DNA from 2 places in the Micromonospora sp. LOL_025 genome. Region 2 is predicted to be linked to the other one. Evidence: riboswitches for the same ligand, from Rfam matches in the RefSeq annotation. Region 2 holds a riboswitch; the other holds the start of a gene.
What was found. Region 2 has a riboswitch for glycine ahead of gcvP (aminomethyl-transferring glycine dehydrogenase). Riboswitches for the same ligand answer to the same signal wherever they lie in the genome.

Region 1: another riboswitch for glycine. It lies ahead of gcvT (glycine cleavage system aminomethyltransferase GcvT); the one in region 2 lies ahead of gcvP (aminomethyl-transferring glycine dehydrogenase).

Annotation. Positions count from the first base shown of each region.
Region 1 is NZ_JBHMIR010000049.1:1,441-8,787, reverse strand. Features, by position in the region: gene ACFHW0_RS30300 ((2Fe-2S)-binding protein) at 1-238, shown strand, start outside; gene ACFHW0_RS30295 (NAD(P)/FAD-dependent oxidoreductase) at 235-1,629, shown strand; gene ACFHW0_RS30290 (collagenase) at 1,769-4,315, opposite strand; glycine riboswitch at 4,574-4,666, shown strand; gene gcvT (glycine cleavage system aminomethyltransferase GcvT) at 4,805-5,932, shown strand; gene gcvH (glycine cleavage system protein GcvH) at 5,969-6,361, shown strand; gene glyA (serine hydroxymethyltransferase) at 6,358-7,347, shown strand, end outside.
Region 2 is NZ_JBHMIR010000016.1:16,288-23,634, reverse strand. Features, by position in the region: gene gcvP (aminomethyl-transferring glycine dehydrogenase) at 1-2,264, opposite strand, end outside; glycine riboswitch at 2,339-2,437, opposite strand; gene ACFHW0_RS19795 (NAD-dependent protein deacetylase) at 2,545-3,414, opposite strand; gene ACFHW0_RS19790 (SDR family oxidoreductase) at 3,508-4,167, shown strand; partial or broken gene ACFHW0_RS19785 (nitric oxide synthase oxygenase) at 4,224-4,476, opposite strand; gene ACFHW0_RS19780 (MerR family transcriptional regulator) at 4,555-5,139, opposite strand; gene ACFHW0_RS19775 (bifunctional nuclease family protein) at 5,327-5,791, opposite strand; gene ACFHW0_RS19770 (MerR family transcriptional regulator) at 5,968-6,669, opposite strand; gene ACFHW0_RS19765 (FHA domain-containing protein) at 6,720-7,172, opposite strand.

The DNA.
Region 1 (7,347 bases), on a different contig from region 2:
CCGCCCCGTCCCCACCGACGGGCGACGGACGATCGCCGCCGCGCTGATCGCCGCCGGCGTCCGCTCGTGGCGCCGGACCCGGGTCGGTGACCGACCCCGGGGGATCTTCTGCGGGATCGGGATCTGCTTCGACTGCCTGGTCCGCGTCAACGGGGCGTCGTCACAGCGCGCCTGCCTGGTCGTCGCCCGCCCCGGGGACGTGGTCGAGACCCACGACGACGACGGGCCGCGGCCGTGAGCGCGTACGACGTGGTGGTGGTCGGCGCCGGACCGGCCGGGCTGGCCGCGGCGGCCTCGGCGGCGCGGGCGGGCTGCCGGGTGGCGGTGCTGGACGCCGGGCCACGGCCGGGCGGGCAGTTCTGGCGGCACCGGCCCGACGCGGACGGCAGCGGCCACCCCGACTGGTCGACGTTCGCCCGGCTGCGCGAGCAACTCGGCCGGGTCGACCACCGCGCCGACGCCGCCGTCTGGTTCGTCGAGTCCCGCCGGGCCACGGCGGGCCGCGCCGATCCGGAGTTCACCGTGCAGACCCGGTCGGGGGCGGTGCACGGGCGCCGGCTGGTCGTCGCCACCGGCGCCCACGACCGGGTCGTGCCGTTCCCGGGCTGGGATCTGCCCGGGGTGGTGACCGCCGGCGGCGCCCAGGCCCTGCTCAAGGGCCAGGGGGTGACCTTCGCGCGGCGGATCGTGGTGGCGGGGACGGGACCGTTCCTGCTGCCGGTCGCGACCGGCCTCGCCGAGGCGGGCGGCACCGTCGTCGGCGTCTACGAGGCGAACGACCCGGCGGGGTACGCCCGCCACCTCCGTGCGGTCGCCGGGGCGGCCGGCAAGCTCGCCGAGGCCGGCCGGTACGGCTGGCGGATGCTCCGGCACACGGTGCCCTACCACCGCCGGACGGCGGTGGTGGCCGCGCACGGCACCGACCACGTGACCGGGGTGACCGTCGCCCCGGTCGGTCCCGGCGGCACCGTGCTGCCCGGCACCGGCACCGAGGTGGAGTGCGACGGCCTCGCGGTGGGCTTCGGGTTCACCCCGCAGGTGGAGTTGGCCGTGGCCCTGGGCTGCGCGACCCGGCTGGACTCCGACGGCAGCCTGGTGCTGGCCGTCGACGCGGCCCAGACGACCTCGGTGCCCGGGGTGTACGCCGCCGGTGAGGTCACCGGCGTCGGCGGTGCCGCCCTGGCGCTGGTGGAGGGGCAGTTGGCCGGGGGCGCCGCCGCGCTCTCTCTCGGCCGTCCGCCGCCCTGGTCGGCCCGTCGGCACGACCGCCTGCTGCGTGCCCGGCGTCGGCTGCGCCGGTTCGCGGCGGCGCTGCACGCGGTCCATCCCGTGCCGGCCGGCTGGCCGGACTGGTGCGCCGACGACACGCTCGTCTGCCGGTGCGAGGAGGTGCCCGCCGGAGCGGTCCGGCGGGCGGTGCGGGAGCTGTCCGCCACCGACGCCCGCGGCGCGAAGCTGCTGACCCGGGCCGGGATGGGCTGGTGCCAGGGGCGGGTCTGCGGCTACGCCACCGCCTGCCTGGCGGCGCGGGAGGCGGGCCGGACACCCGGAGCGGCCGACCTGGCGGGGTACGCGTCCCGTCCGCTGGCGCAGCCGGTCACGCTCGGCGAACTCGCCGCCGAGGAGTGAGAGTCACGCGGCGTCGCCGGTCACGTGGTGACCGGCGACGCTTTCCCGGAGCCGGGCCGGCCCGGCCGCTCGCGCGACCTGCGGGTGTGGTCGCCGCGCGAGCGCTGGCGGCCACACCCGTCCGGCGTGGCGCGGGTCCTCAGTACTGCGACCGCACGGTGACCCCGCTGAACGCCTGCTTGGCGTGCAGGCTCACGTAGTGGTAGCCGGGGGCCGGGTTGTTGATCGTGATCGTCTCACCGTTGCCGCTGGTGGCCGACCGCTGGGTGTACGTGCTCGTGGTGGCCCAACCGCTGCGGCTGTAGTAGAGGTCCGCGTCGCCGGTGCCACCGGACGAGGTGATCGTCAGGCTGGCGGTGCCGGCCGGAACTTGGAGGTAGAGGTAGTGCAGGTTGCCCGCGGTGGCCTGGAGGTTGCCGCGCTGACAGTTGCGGCCCAGCGTCCGCACGTCGCCGCCGGTGCACTCGGGCAGCGCGGCGGGGTCGCCGGTGACGGTGACGCTCCGGGAGGTCCTGGCGGTGGCGCCCTTGTCGTCGGTGACGGTGAGCGTGACCGTGTACGTGCCGGCGGCGCGGTAGGTCTTCGTGGGGTTGGTCGCCGTCGAGGTGGTGCCGTCGCCGAAGGCCCAGGACCGGGCGGCGATGCTGCCGTCGCCGTCGGTGGACTGGTCGGTGAAGGTGGCGCTCAGCCCGGTGGTGGTGGACGTGAACGCCGCGACCGGGGCCTGGTTCGCGGGCGGGTTGGTGGCGCCGCCGCAGTTGCCGGCCGAGCAGGCGTCCAGCCAGGCGTACCAGTCGGCGTCGTAGCGGCTGCCGATGGTGCCGGTCAACAGCGTGCGGGCGGCGTTCCAGTTGCCCGTGCGGTAGTGCCCGAGCAGCGTGGCGACGTCGCCAGGGTGCGACTGGAGCATGTACCGCACCGCCAGGTAGCCCCACCGGTAGACGCGGTTGGTGTCGTGGCTGTACGTGGTGTCGAAGAGCGTACGCAGCGGGTAGGTCTTCTTTCCGGCCTCGGTGATCGCGGCGCCGTAGGTCAGCTCCCGGTACGAGTACGACACGTACTCGGCGAAGCCCTCGATCCACCAGATGGTGGGGGTGGCGATGTTGTCGGTGAAGTCGCCGTACAGGTTGAAGCGACCGTCGAGGTAGTGGGTGTACTCGTGGTTGAGGTTCCAGATCTCGAAGGTGGGGCGCAGCCACTCCGCCTCGTAGGCGATGAAGCGCGGCTGGTTCCCGGCGACCGCCGGATCGCCTTCGAGGTACATGCCGCCGTTGTTCGTGTCGATGCCGAACATCGGCCCGCCGTACGTCTGGTAGTCGGCGCTGGAGTCGAAGACCACCACCTCGATGGTCGTGTTGCGGTCGTCGGCGACCGGACCCTTGTCCGCCGCCACCGAGTGGAAGTAGGCGTCCTGGTTGCGCATGCTCGCGCACGCCCAGTCGAGCTGGGTGGAGGTCATCTGCTGGGCGCGGACGCGGATGGTGCTGCCGCAGGCGAAGGTGACCGGCAGGATCGCCGCGGCCAGGCGCGCCTGGAGGTCGCAGGTGTCGTAGTAGGCGCAGTTCGCCCTGTCGTAGTAGTCGGTCATCTCCGCGACGCCGACCCAGAGGGTGGCGGTGGAGCCGGTCATCGCGCTCAGGTCGAGCAGGCCCCGGGCCAGCGGCCGTACCTTCGACCGCAGGGCGGTGTGCTGGAGGAAGCGGCCCAGTTCGCGGCCGGCGTTGGAGACCAGGTAGCCCCGGTCGGTGCCGAGCAGGGCCCGGTTGCCGGTGGCGAAGGCGTACAGCGTGTCCAGCAGGCTCGGATCGGCGGTGACGGCGCTGACGAACTCGGGCACCTGGTGACCCCGGAACAGCACGGTGTGGACGTTGTTGACGGCGTTGAGCATCCACGACGACGAGTCGTACGAGCTGTCGTAGCCGGTCAGCAGCCGCTTCACCACGTACAGGTAGCGGGCGTTCTCCTCCGCGCTGTCGATGAGCGTGACCGCCTCGGCCAGCACCTCGCCGTTGACGTCGTTGACGTCGCCGGAGCGGCTGTTGGCGAAGAACGTGTCCAGCCCGGCGCGGATGGCGGTGCGCAGCCCGGGGCCGTACGAGCCCACGGTGGCGGGGTGGTTCCACTGCACGTAGTACCCGGCCCGCAGGTACAGCACGAGCTGTGCGGTACCCGTGGCGTTGGTGCCGTCGTAGGAGGCAGCGTTGTCCCGCAGCCCGTACGCCACGCTGGTCATCTGCGCCTCGCGGAAGGCCTGGGAGGCGTCGCTTCCGGAGAGGCTGAACAGGGTGTTCACGCAGTCGGTGGTGGACGCCCTGATCTGCTGCACCAGGGCGCTGCCGGTCCGGCTCGTGAAGTCGCCGACCGCGCAGGGCGCGGCGGCCGCCCCGCGCATCGACGGGGCGTTGCGCCGCCCCCCGTCGTCGGGCCGGTCGTAGTCGCGGCGCAGCTCCGCACGGGACGAGGGAAGCGGGGCCCGCTCGCTCAGCGGCAGCGGTGCCCGCCGGACGTGGGCGTCACCGGCGCCGGAGCCGAGGCCGGCGTCGCTCGGGGCGGCGCCGGTCGGCCTGGGCGGTGGCGCCGCGTGCGCGGTGCCGGAGGAGGTTATCGGGGTCAGCCCGAGCGCCAGCACCAGTGCGAGCGGGACGGCGGGCCAGCCGCGTCGGTTTCGTGTTCTCGTGATTCTCACGGGTCGCCTCCTGGCGTTCGTGGTCCGGCCGGGTAGCCGGCAGGTGGTGGCGGTGCGGAGTGGCTGCGGCGTCGATTCCCGTCGATCGGTTGGGGCCGCGCTGTGGGTGGCCAGTACAATGGCACACATCACACATCGAGTAAAGAAATCGCCGACGATCGATATAAGTGACGATCTGACTACGGTGCGTTGCCGTTGACAGCCGCTCGACCGGTCGCCTACGGTCTGCGGGCAACCTACAACTACATAGACGCCGTTCGAACCCGCGCGGGAGAGATCCCGACCGTCCGTCGGGGCGCCGAAGGAGCAAACTCCCAAGAAACTCTCAGGCCCCGTTACCGCTCGGGTGAGGCGAACTCTGGAAAGCAGACGATCAGTCGTCTCACCCACGGTGCAAGCCGCCAACCGGCGGTGAAGCTCTCAGGTCGATGACAGAGCGGGAGGCAACCGACCGTACGACGCGACCGCGTCGGAACGAGGGAGGCCTCCGTGCATCAGAGTCCGACGACCCTGCTCCACCCACCCCTGCACGCCGTGCACGCCGAACTCGGCGCCCGGTTCACCGGCTTCGCCGGCTGGTCGGTGCCGCTGCGCTACGGCAGCGAGACCGCGGAGCACCGCGCGGTACGCGAACGCGCCGGCCTCTTCGACCTCAGCCACATGGGGCAGCTCGAGGTGTCCGGGCCGCACGCCGCGGCGGCGCTGGACCATGCGCTGGTCGGGCACCTGTCGGCGGTGCCGGTCGGCGGCGCCCGCTACACCATGCTCTGCGACGGGACCGGCGGCGTGCTCGACGACCTGGTCGCCTACCGGCTCGCCGCCGACCGGTACCTGCTGGTGACCAACGCCGTCAACACCCGCACCGCGCTGGCCGCGTTGCACCTGCGCTGCGCCGGACACGCGGCGACCGTCGCCGACCACACCGCCGAGCGGGCCATCATCGCCGTGCAGGGCCCGCGTGCCGCCGACACGGTGCGGGCCGTGGTCGGCGCGGAGCCGACCCGACTCCGCTACTACACCGCCACCGCCGTGGACGTCGGCGGGCGGCCGGCGATCGTCGCCCGCACCGGATACACCGGCGAGGACGGGTTCGAGTTCTTCCTCCGCGCCTCGGACGCGGAAGACGTCTGGCGCGCGCTGCTCGCCGCCGGCGCCGGGCACGGGCTGACGCCGGCCGGGCTGGCCTGCCGGGACACGCTGCGCATCGAGGCCGGAATGCCGCTGTACGGGTGCGAGCTGCACCGGGGCGTCACCCCCTTCGAGGCGGGCCTGGGACGGGTGGTGTCCTTCACCAAGCCGGGCGACTTCGTCGGCCGGGCCGCGTTGGCCGAGCGCCGGGACGCCGGGGCCGCCACCGTCCTCGTGGGACTGACCGGAACCGGGCGACGCGTGCCGAGGACCGGCCATCCGGTGGTCGCGCTGGCAGACGGCGTACCGGCGCGACCCGTCGGCGTGGTCACCAGCGGCGCGCTGTCACCGACGCTCGACCGGCCCGTCGCGATGGCTCACGTCCACGCCGACGCGATCGAGGCCCGGTCCCGGCTGGGCGTCGTCGTCCGAGGAACCACCGAGCCGGTGCGGACCACCCCGCTGCCGTTCTACCGCCGTCCGCGCTGACGCGGCCCCCGACCCATCCCCCCAGGAGTGACGACCATGGACGTACCCGCGCGTCTGCGCTACAGCCGCAACCACGAATGGATCGACGACACGGCGGAACCGGCGGCCGTGGGCATCACCGCGTTCGCCGCCGCCGCCCTCGGCGACATCATCTACGCCGAACTGCCCGAGCCGGGCACCCACCTGAGCGCGGGCGAGGTCTGCGGCGAGGTGGAGTCCACCAAGTCGGTGGCCGAGCTGTACATGCCGGTGAGCGGCGAGATCGTCGCCACCAACGAGGCGGTCGTCACCGACCCGGACCTGATCGGCACCGACCCGTACGGGGCGGGCTGGCTGGTGCGGGTGCGCCTGACCGACGCGCCGGCGCTGATGACCGCCGACGAGTACCGCGCCTACCTGGCCGACGCCGACGCGGCGGGTGCGGCATGAGCCTGCTCGACCGTGAACTGATCGACGTCGACCCGGAGATCGCCGACGCGGTCGCCGCCGAGCTGGACCGGCAGCGGCGGACCCTCGGCATGATCGCCTCGGAGAATCACGCGCCCCGGGCGGTCCTGCAGGCGCAGGGCTCGGTCCTCACCAACAAGTACGCCGAGGGCTACCCCGGCCGGCGGTACTACGGCGGCTGCGAGCACGTCGACACCGTCGAGCGCCTGGCGATCGAGCGGGCGAGGCGGCTCTTCGGCGCCGCGTACGCCAACGTGCAACCGCACTCCGGCAGCCAGGCCAACACCGCGGTGATGGCGGCTCTGCTCGACCCCGGGGACACCATCCTGGGCCTCGACCTCGCGCACGGCGGCCACCTGACCCACGGCATGCGGATCAACTTCTCGGGCCGGCTGTACCGGGCGGTGGGCTACCGGGTGGACGCCGAGAGCCTCCTCGTCGACATGGACGCCGTCGAGCGGCTGGCGCACGAGCACCGACCGAAGATGCTGGTGGCGGGCTGGTCGGCGTACCCGAGGACCCTGGACTTCGCGCGGTTCCGCCGCATCGCCGACGCCGTCGGCGCGTACCTGCTGGTCGACATGGCGCACTTCGCCGGGCTGGTCGCCGCCGGGCTGCACCCCAACCCGGTGCCGCACGCCCACGTGGTCACCCTGACCACCCACAAGACGCTCGGTGGCCCGCGTGGCGGCGCCATCCTCAGCGCGGACACCGACCTGGCCCGGCGTCTCGACTCGGCGGTCTTCCCCGGCCAGCAGGGCGGCCCGCTGGAACACGCCGTCGCAGGCAAGGCGGTGGCGTTCCGCATCGCCGCCGGCGAGGAGTTCCGCGACCAGCAACGCCGCGCCCTGCGCGGAGCGCGGATCGTCGCCGGGCGCCTGTGCGCCGCCGACGCGCACGACGTCGGCATCCGGGTGGTCGGCGGCGGCACCGACGTGCACCTGGTGCTGGTCGACCTGCGCGCGGCG
Region 2 (7,347 bases):
GCCCACGGGATCGGCAGGATCCCCGCCGACCCGTGGCGGGCCGCCGAGATCGCCGGCCGGCCGTCGACGTGCACGCCCAGCGGGTCACCCGGCAGGAACGGCGCCAGGTGCGCCCGCACCGCCACCGGGCCCACCCCCGGACCGCCGCCGCCGTGCGGAATGCAGAACGTCTTGTGCAGGTTCAGGTGCGACACGTCCGCCCCGAACTTCCCCGGCTTGGCGAACCCGACCAGCGCGTTGAGGTTCGCCCCGTCGACGTACACCTGACCGCCGGCGTCGTGGACCTTCGCACACAGCGACGCGATGCCCGTCTCGTACACCCCGTGCGTCGACGGGTACGTCACCATGATCGCCGCGAGGGCGTCCCGATGCTTGTCGATCTTCGCGTCGAGGTCCACCAGGTCGATGTTGCCCCCGTCGTCGCAGCCCACCACGACGACCCGCATGCCGGCCATCACCGCGCTGGCGGCGTTGGTGCCGTGCGCCGACGACGGAATCAGACAGACGTCCCGGTGCGCCTCGCCCCGCTGCCGGTGGTACGCCCGGATCGCCAGCAGACCCGCCAGCTCACCCTGCGAACCGGCGTTGGGCTGCACGCTGACCGCGTCGTAGCCGGTCACCTCCGCCAGCCACCCCTCCAACTGGGAGATCATCTCCCGGTATCCGGCGGTCTGCGCGTCCGGCGCCAACGGGTGGATGTGGGCGAACTCCGGCCAGCTCACCGGCTCCATCTCGGTGGTGGCGTTGAGCTTCATCGTGCACGACCCGAGCGGGATCATCCCCCGGTCCAGGGCGTAGTCGAAGTCCGACAGCCGCCGCAGGTAGCGCAGCATCGCCGTCTCCGAGTGGTGACTGCGGAACACCGCGTGGGTGAGGAACTCCGACGTGCGGGCCAGCGCCGCCGGCAACGCACCCTCGACCGGCGCGTCCCCCACGGCCACCGGCCCACCGGCCACGGTGGCCCCGAACGCGTCGCACACCTTCCGCAGGTGCGCGACGGTGGTCGTCTCGTCGCAGGACACCCCCACGTGCTCGGCGTCGACCAGCCGCAGGTTCACGCCCCGGGCGGCGGCGTCGGCGACGACCGCCTCGGCGCCACCGGGCACCCGCACCAGGACGGTGTCGAAGAACGCCTCGTGCACCACCTCGACGCCGTCCACACCCCGCAGCGCCACCGCCAACCGCACCGCCATGTCGTGGGCACGGCGGGCGATCTCCCGCAGCCCGTCCGGACCGTGGTAGACGGCGTACATGCCGGCCATCACCGCCAGCAGCACCTGCGCGGTGCAGATGTTGCTGGTCGCCTTCTCCCGCCGGATGTGCTGCTCCCGGGTCTGCAACGCCAACCGGTACGCCGGGTTGCCGTCCGCGTCGCGCGACACCCCCACCAGCCGGCCGGGAAGCATCCGCTCCAGCCCCGCCCGCACCGCCAGGTAGCCGGCGTGCGGCCCACCGAAGCCCATCGGCACGCCGAACCGCTGGGTGGTGCCGGCGGCGATGTCGGCGCCGATCTCCCCCGGCGCCCGCAGCAGCGTCAGGGCCAGCAGGTCCGCCGCCACGGTGACCAACGCCCCGACGGCGTGCGCCGCCTCGACCAGACCCGCCTGGTCACGCACCGCCCCAGACGCCCCCGGATACTGCAGGTGCAGCCCGAAGAACTCCGCCGGCAACTCGTCGCGCGCGGTGTCGACGATCCGCACGTCGATGCCGAGCGGCTCGGCCCGGCTGGTGATCACCGCGATGGTCTGCGGCAGGGTGTCGGCGTCGACCACGTACACCGGGCTCCTGCTCTTCGACGCGCGGCGCGCGAGCGTCATCGCCTCGGCCGCGGCGGTGCTCTCGTCGAGCATCGACGCGTTCGCCGTGGCCAGCCCGGTCAGGTCGGTGACCATGGTCTGGAAGTTCAGCAGCGCCTCCAGCCGCCCCTGGCTGATCTCCGGCTGGTACGGCGTGTACGCGGTGTACCAGGCCGGGTCCTCCAGCACGTTGCGGCGGATCACCGCCGGGGTGTGCGTGCCGTGGTAGCCCAACCCGATCATCGACACCACGACCGTGTTGCGGGCCGCCAGGGCCCGCAGCTCGGCGAGGGCGTCGTGCTCGCTGGCCGGCTCCGGCAGGTCCAGGGTGCCGTGCCAGCGGATCACCTCGGGAATCGCCGCGTCCATCAGCTCGTCGACCGAGCCGTAGCCGACGGCCTCCAACATCCGGCGCTCGTCGTCCGGATCGGGGCCGATGTGGCGGGCGGCGAACTGCTCTACGGTCATGGGCGGCGCTCCCGGGGGGCGAGGTCGACAGGTCGGCCTCCCCCTCTGTCGCGCCCGCGAGGCGCTCCACAGTGCCTGCCCACGAGGTCCTTTTGCCTGAGAGGTTCCGGGGAGGATTTGCCCCTTCGGCGCCGCCCTGGGTGTTGCTGGGCGGTCTCTCCCACGTGGGTGCTGCCGGCATGGTCAACGCTACCAGCGCCGGATCACCCACCGGAGGTCGTACCCCCGCGGGGCGGGCGACGGTGCGTCGCCCGCCAGCTCCCCGCCCCCGCCGGGACCGCTACCTGCCGACGCCCGTCAGCGCCGTCGGCACCACGGCGGCGTCGCCGGCCGTCCGGTCGGCCAGCGCCGGCAGCAGCCGCCCCAGCGGCGCGTCGACGGTCAACGCCGCGTACCCGTCGCCCCGCGTCGGCCCCTGGTTGACGATCACCACCGGAATGCCCAGCTTCGCCGCGCGTACCACGAACCGGCGACCCGACATCACCGTCAACGACGAACCCAGCACCAGCAGCAGCCGCGCCCGCGCCACCAGCGCGAAACAGCGGGCCACCCGGGCCGCCGGCACCGTCTCCCCGAAGAACACCACGTCCGGCTTCAGCATGCCGCCCCGGCAGAACGTGCAGTCGACCGTACGGAAGCCGGCCACCTCGTCGTCGGCGAGATCCACGTCACCGTCCGGGTTGACCGCCGCGACGCGCGCGTCGAAGTCCGGGTTCGCCTCCCGCAGCCGCCGGTCCAGCTCCTCGCGCGAGGTCTGGTTGCCGCAGCCCAGGCACACCACCTCGTCGAGGCGGCCGTGCAGCTCCACCACCTGCGGGCTGCCCGCCGCGGTGTGCAGCCCGTCCACGTTCTGCGTGATGATCCCCTCGACCAGCCCGCCGCGTTGCAGCCGCGCCACCGCCCGGTGCCCCTCGTTCGGGACCGCCCGCGCGATCGTGCGCCACCCCAGGTGGCTGCGCGCCCAGTAGCGCCGCCGCGCCTGCGCGTCGCGCGTGAACGCCTGGTACGTCATCGGGGTGTGCCGCCGCGCCGCGCCACTGGGCCCCCGGTAGTCCGGGATGCCCGACTCGGTGGACAGCCCCGCCCCGCTCAACACCACGACACCACCGCCGGCCACCAGGCCGGCCAGCGCGTCGACCGTCTCCGTCACCCGTCCATGCTGCCTCAGGCGACCACCCTCCGGCGAACGCCCGGCGCCCGTCGACCGGCCACGCCGTGGCCCGACGGCGGCTAGGTTGGCGGTATGCGCGTCGTCATCGCCGGAGGACACGGCAAGATCGCCCAGCTGACCCACCGCGAACTCGCCGGGCGCGGCGACACCGCCGTCGGCCTGATCCGCAACCCCGACCACGCCGCCGCGCTGCGTGCCGCCGGCGCCCAGCCCGTCGTGGCCGACCTCGAGCACGTCGGCGTCGACGAACTCGCCGCGCACCTGCGGGGCGCCGACGCCGTCCTCTTCGCCGCCGGCGCCGGCCCCGGCAGCGGCGCCGACCGCAAGGACACCGTCGACCGGGCGGGCGCCGTCCTGCTCGCCGACGCCGCGCAACGCGCCGACGTGCGCCGCTACCTGCTGGTGTCCTCGGTGGGCGTCGACGACGCACCACCCGCCGGCACCGACGAGGTGTTCGCGGCGTACCTGCGGGCCAAGAAGGCCGCCGAGGACGACCTGACCGGCCGCGACCTCGACTGGACGATCCTGCGACCCGGCCGGCTCACCGACGACGCGCCCACCGGGCGGATCACCCTCGCCCGACACGCCCCCTCGGGCGCCGTGACCCGCAGCGACGTCGCCCGGGTGCTGGTCGCCCTGCTCTACCACCCGCACACCGCCGGCGCGATCCTGGAAGTCGTCGGCGGCGACACCCCCATCGCCGACGCCGTCGCCGCCGTCGAGCGGCGCTGACCCCGGCGGCGACGCGACGGCGCTACTCCCCGAGCACGGCACGCAGGTGCGCGCCGAATCCGCGCCCGCGGACCCACCCCCGGCCGGTCCGGCGCGAACACCGTCATCACCGACTGGATCCGCCCGCCGTTGTCCGCCGACGCCAGATGCCGCGCAACTCCCGCGCGATCCCCGCCACCGTCGTCACCCCACGGCGGTCGCGGACCCTCAACCCGGCCCACCGGACCCGCCCCACGCAGCGCGCCGACTGCCGCCACGCCACCTCGCGCCGTGCACCAACTCGTCGCCGGTGTGCCGGTACGTGCCGGTCACACCGGGCATCGACGCGATCCGCAACCGTCACCGGGGAGAAGGGCGGTCCACCCGTGACGACGATCGTGCGACCTCTCAGCCGGCCCGGCGCCGCGCCCGACGCGCCGCCAACTCGTCACCCACCGGCTCCGCCGCCACCTGCGGCTCCACCGACGTCGCCGGCTCCGACGGCAGATGCGACAGAGAACCCTGGATCTCCTTGAACGCCCCGCCGATCGCGATACCGAACACACCCTGGCCACCCTGCAACAGGTCGACCACCTCCTCCGGCGACCGGCACTCGTACACGGTCGTGCCGTCGGAGATCAACGTGATGCCCGCCAGGTCCTCCGCCCCACGGGAGCGCAGCGCCTCGATCGCCTTCCGGATGTTCTGCAACGACACCCCGGCGTCCAGCAGCCGCTTCACCACCTTCAGGACCACCAAGTCCCGGAACGAATACAACCGCTGCGTGCCCGAACCCGAAGCGTCACGCACACTCGGCACCACCAACCCCGTACGGGCCCAGTAGTCCAACTGCCGGTAACTGATCCCCACCGCGTGGCAGGCCGTCACGCCCCGATACCCCACGGCACCGTCACCCTCGGTCGCCCACCCCGGCGGCGCCACACCCGGCTCGTCCAGCTCCGTACCCGGATCGGAATCTCGCGGCTCGTGCATCCGGACAACCTCCCCGCCAGTGCGGTGACACGTCGTTTCCGGGACGTGCACCCCTCGACACGGCAACCCTATAGCCGCCTTGAGGAATTGCCCCGCAGGAGCCGCCGCGACACGCCGCGACACGACAACGAAGATCACCCACAGCACCGGGACATCACCGAACGTGACATCCCGCAGAAGACCGGACTCAGCCGGCGAAGTCCTCCGGACGCACCTGGTCCAGGAACTCGCGGAACTTCTCCACCTCGTCCTCCTGCTCGTCCGGGATCACGATCCCCGCCTCGCTGAGGACCTCCTCCGCACAACGAATCGGCGCACCGACCCGCAACGCCAACGCGATGGAATCACTCGGCCGGGCCGACACCCGCACCCCGTCCCCGAGCAACAGATCCGCGTAGAAGACGTTCTCCTTCAACTCGGTGATCTCCACCGCCCGCAACGGCGCCTTCAACGCCGCCAACACGTCCCGCAGAAGATCATGGGTCAGCGGCCGGGCCGGCTTGACCCCCTGCTGCTCATAGGCGATAGCCGTCGCCTCGACCGCACCGATCCAGATCGGCAGATAGCGGTCCCCCTCGACCTCCCTGAGCAGGACGATCGGCTGGTTGCTCGGCAGCTCCACCCGAACTCCGACCACGCTCAGCTCGCGCACCGCCGCCTCCGTGTCGTTGTCACCTACGCCGCACCGCGCCCTTCCCTGCACGGTACACGGACCGCGACACGGCCGTCCCATGCGCTACCCGCACACGCCCGCGCCAGAAAGGGGTTACCCCGGCAAGCCTACGACACGCTTCCCGGGGAAGATCTTTCCGCACGGCCCCCGCCAGATCACCGACCCAACGTCGACCGCAACCCCACCCGCACCAACGCCGCATGCAACTGCTGCGACAGCGCCACCAACTCCCGCGCCGTCTCCGCAGCCCGCGCCCGCGCCGCCGGATCACTCTGCCGCGCCAACGGCGCCACCAACTGCGCGAACAGACCAACCTCCCGATCCGCCGCCGTCCGGAACGCCCGCAGATGCCGCGGCTCCAACCCGTACGCCGCCAGACCCGCCACCGCCTTCGCGATGATCAACGCATCGTCGTCGTACCAACCCGGCGGATCCGACACCACCACACCGAGGCGCTCCAACTCGCCCAGCGTCGACTCGTCGATCCCGCTACGCGCCACCAGATCCAACCGGCCGAGCCGCACCTGCGGCGACCCGGCCGGCTCCTCCGGCACCCGCCCCGGAACCTCACCGTCCGGACCCACCGCCACCAACGTCGGCCGCTGCCGACCCGGCGACTCCCCGGACGCGTCCCACTGCGCCAACTGGTCACGGATCACCCGCAAAGGCAGATACTGGTCCCGCTGCGCGGTCAGCACGAACCGCAACCGCGCCACATCGTCCCAGCTGTACTTCCGGTAACCCGCCGCCGTCCGCTGCGGCTCCACCAGACCCTCGGCCTCGAGAAACCGCAACTTCGAAATGGTCACGTCCGGGAAATCGACCCGCAGCTGACCCAGCACCTCGCCGATGCTCATCAGCGGACGGGCGCGGGCCGCCTCGGGCGGCGTGGAGGCCGCAGGCTCGTTCACCCCCGGCCGGCCCCCTCCTCGGGACGCGGACCGGCGATGAACACCACCCGGAACTTGCCGATCTGCACCTCGTCACCATTGCTCAACGTGGCCGCCTCGACCCGCTCCCGGTTCACATACGTGCCGTTCAGGCTTCCCACGTCCCGCACCGTGAACGTCCCACCGTCGCGGTGGAACTCGGCGTGCCGCCGCGACACCGTCACGTCGTCGAGGAAGATGTCGCTGTCCGGGTGACGGCCGCTGGTCGTCACGTCGTGATCCAACAGGAACCGGGCACCCGCATTCGGACCCCGGCGAACCACCAGCAGCGCCATACCCGGCGGCAACGAACCGGACATCCGGCTCGGCACCACATCGGTGTCCGGCCCCTCCAGCACTTCGTCGAGCGAGCCGAGATTGAGCGTCGAAGTGACGTCGAGTGGGGGGAACTCGTCGTCTGGGCGCGTCATGGGACCACCTCACGGATCTGTTCGGTCGGCGTCGGGTAATGGCGGGTCTGGCCGCCGGGCACTCCAACACCCGGCGGCTGGCTCCCCGTGCCCGGAAAGGCAATTCCGCAACGCTGAACTATTGGTTCTCGGTCGACTGGGCGAGCCTAGCCAGCGCCGAAATGCAGGGCAACCG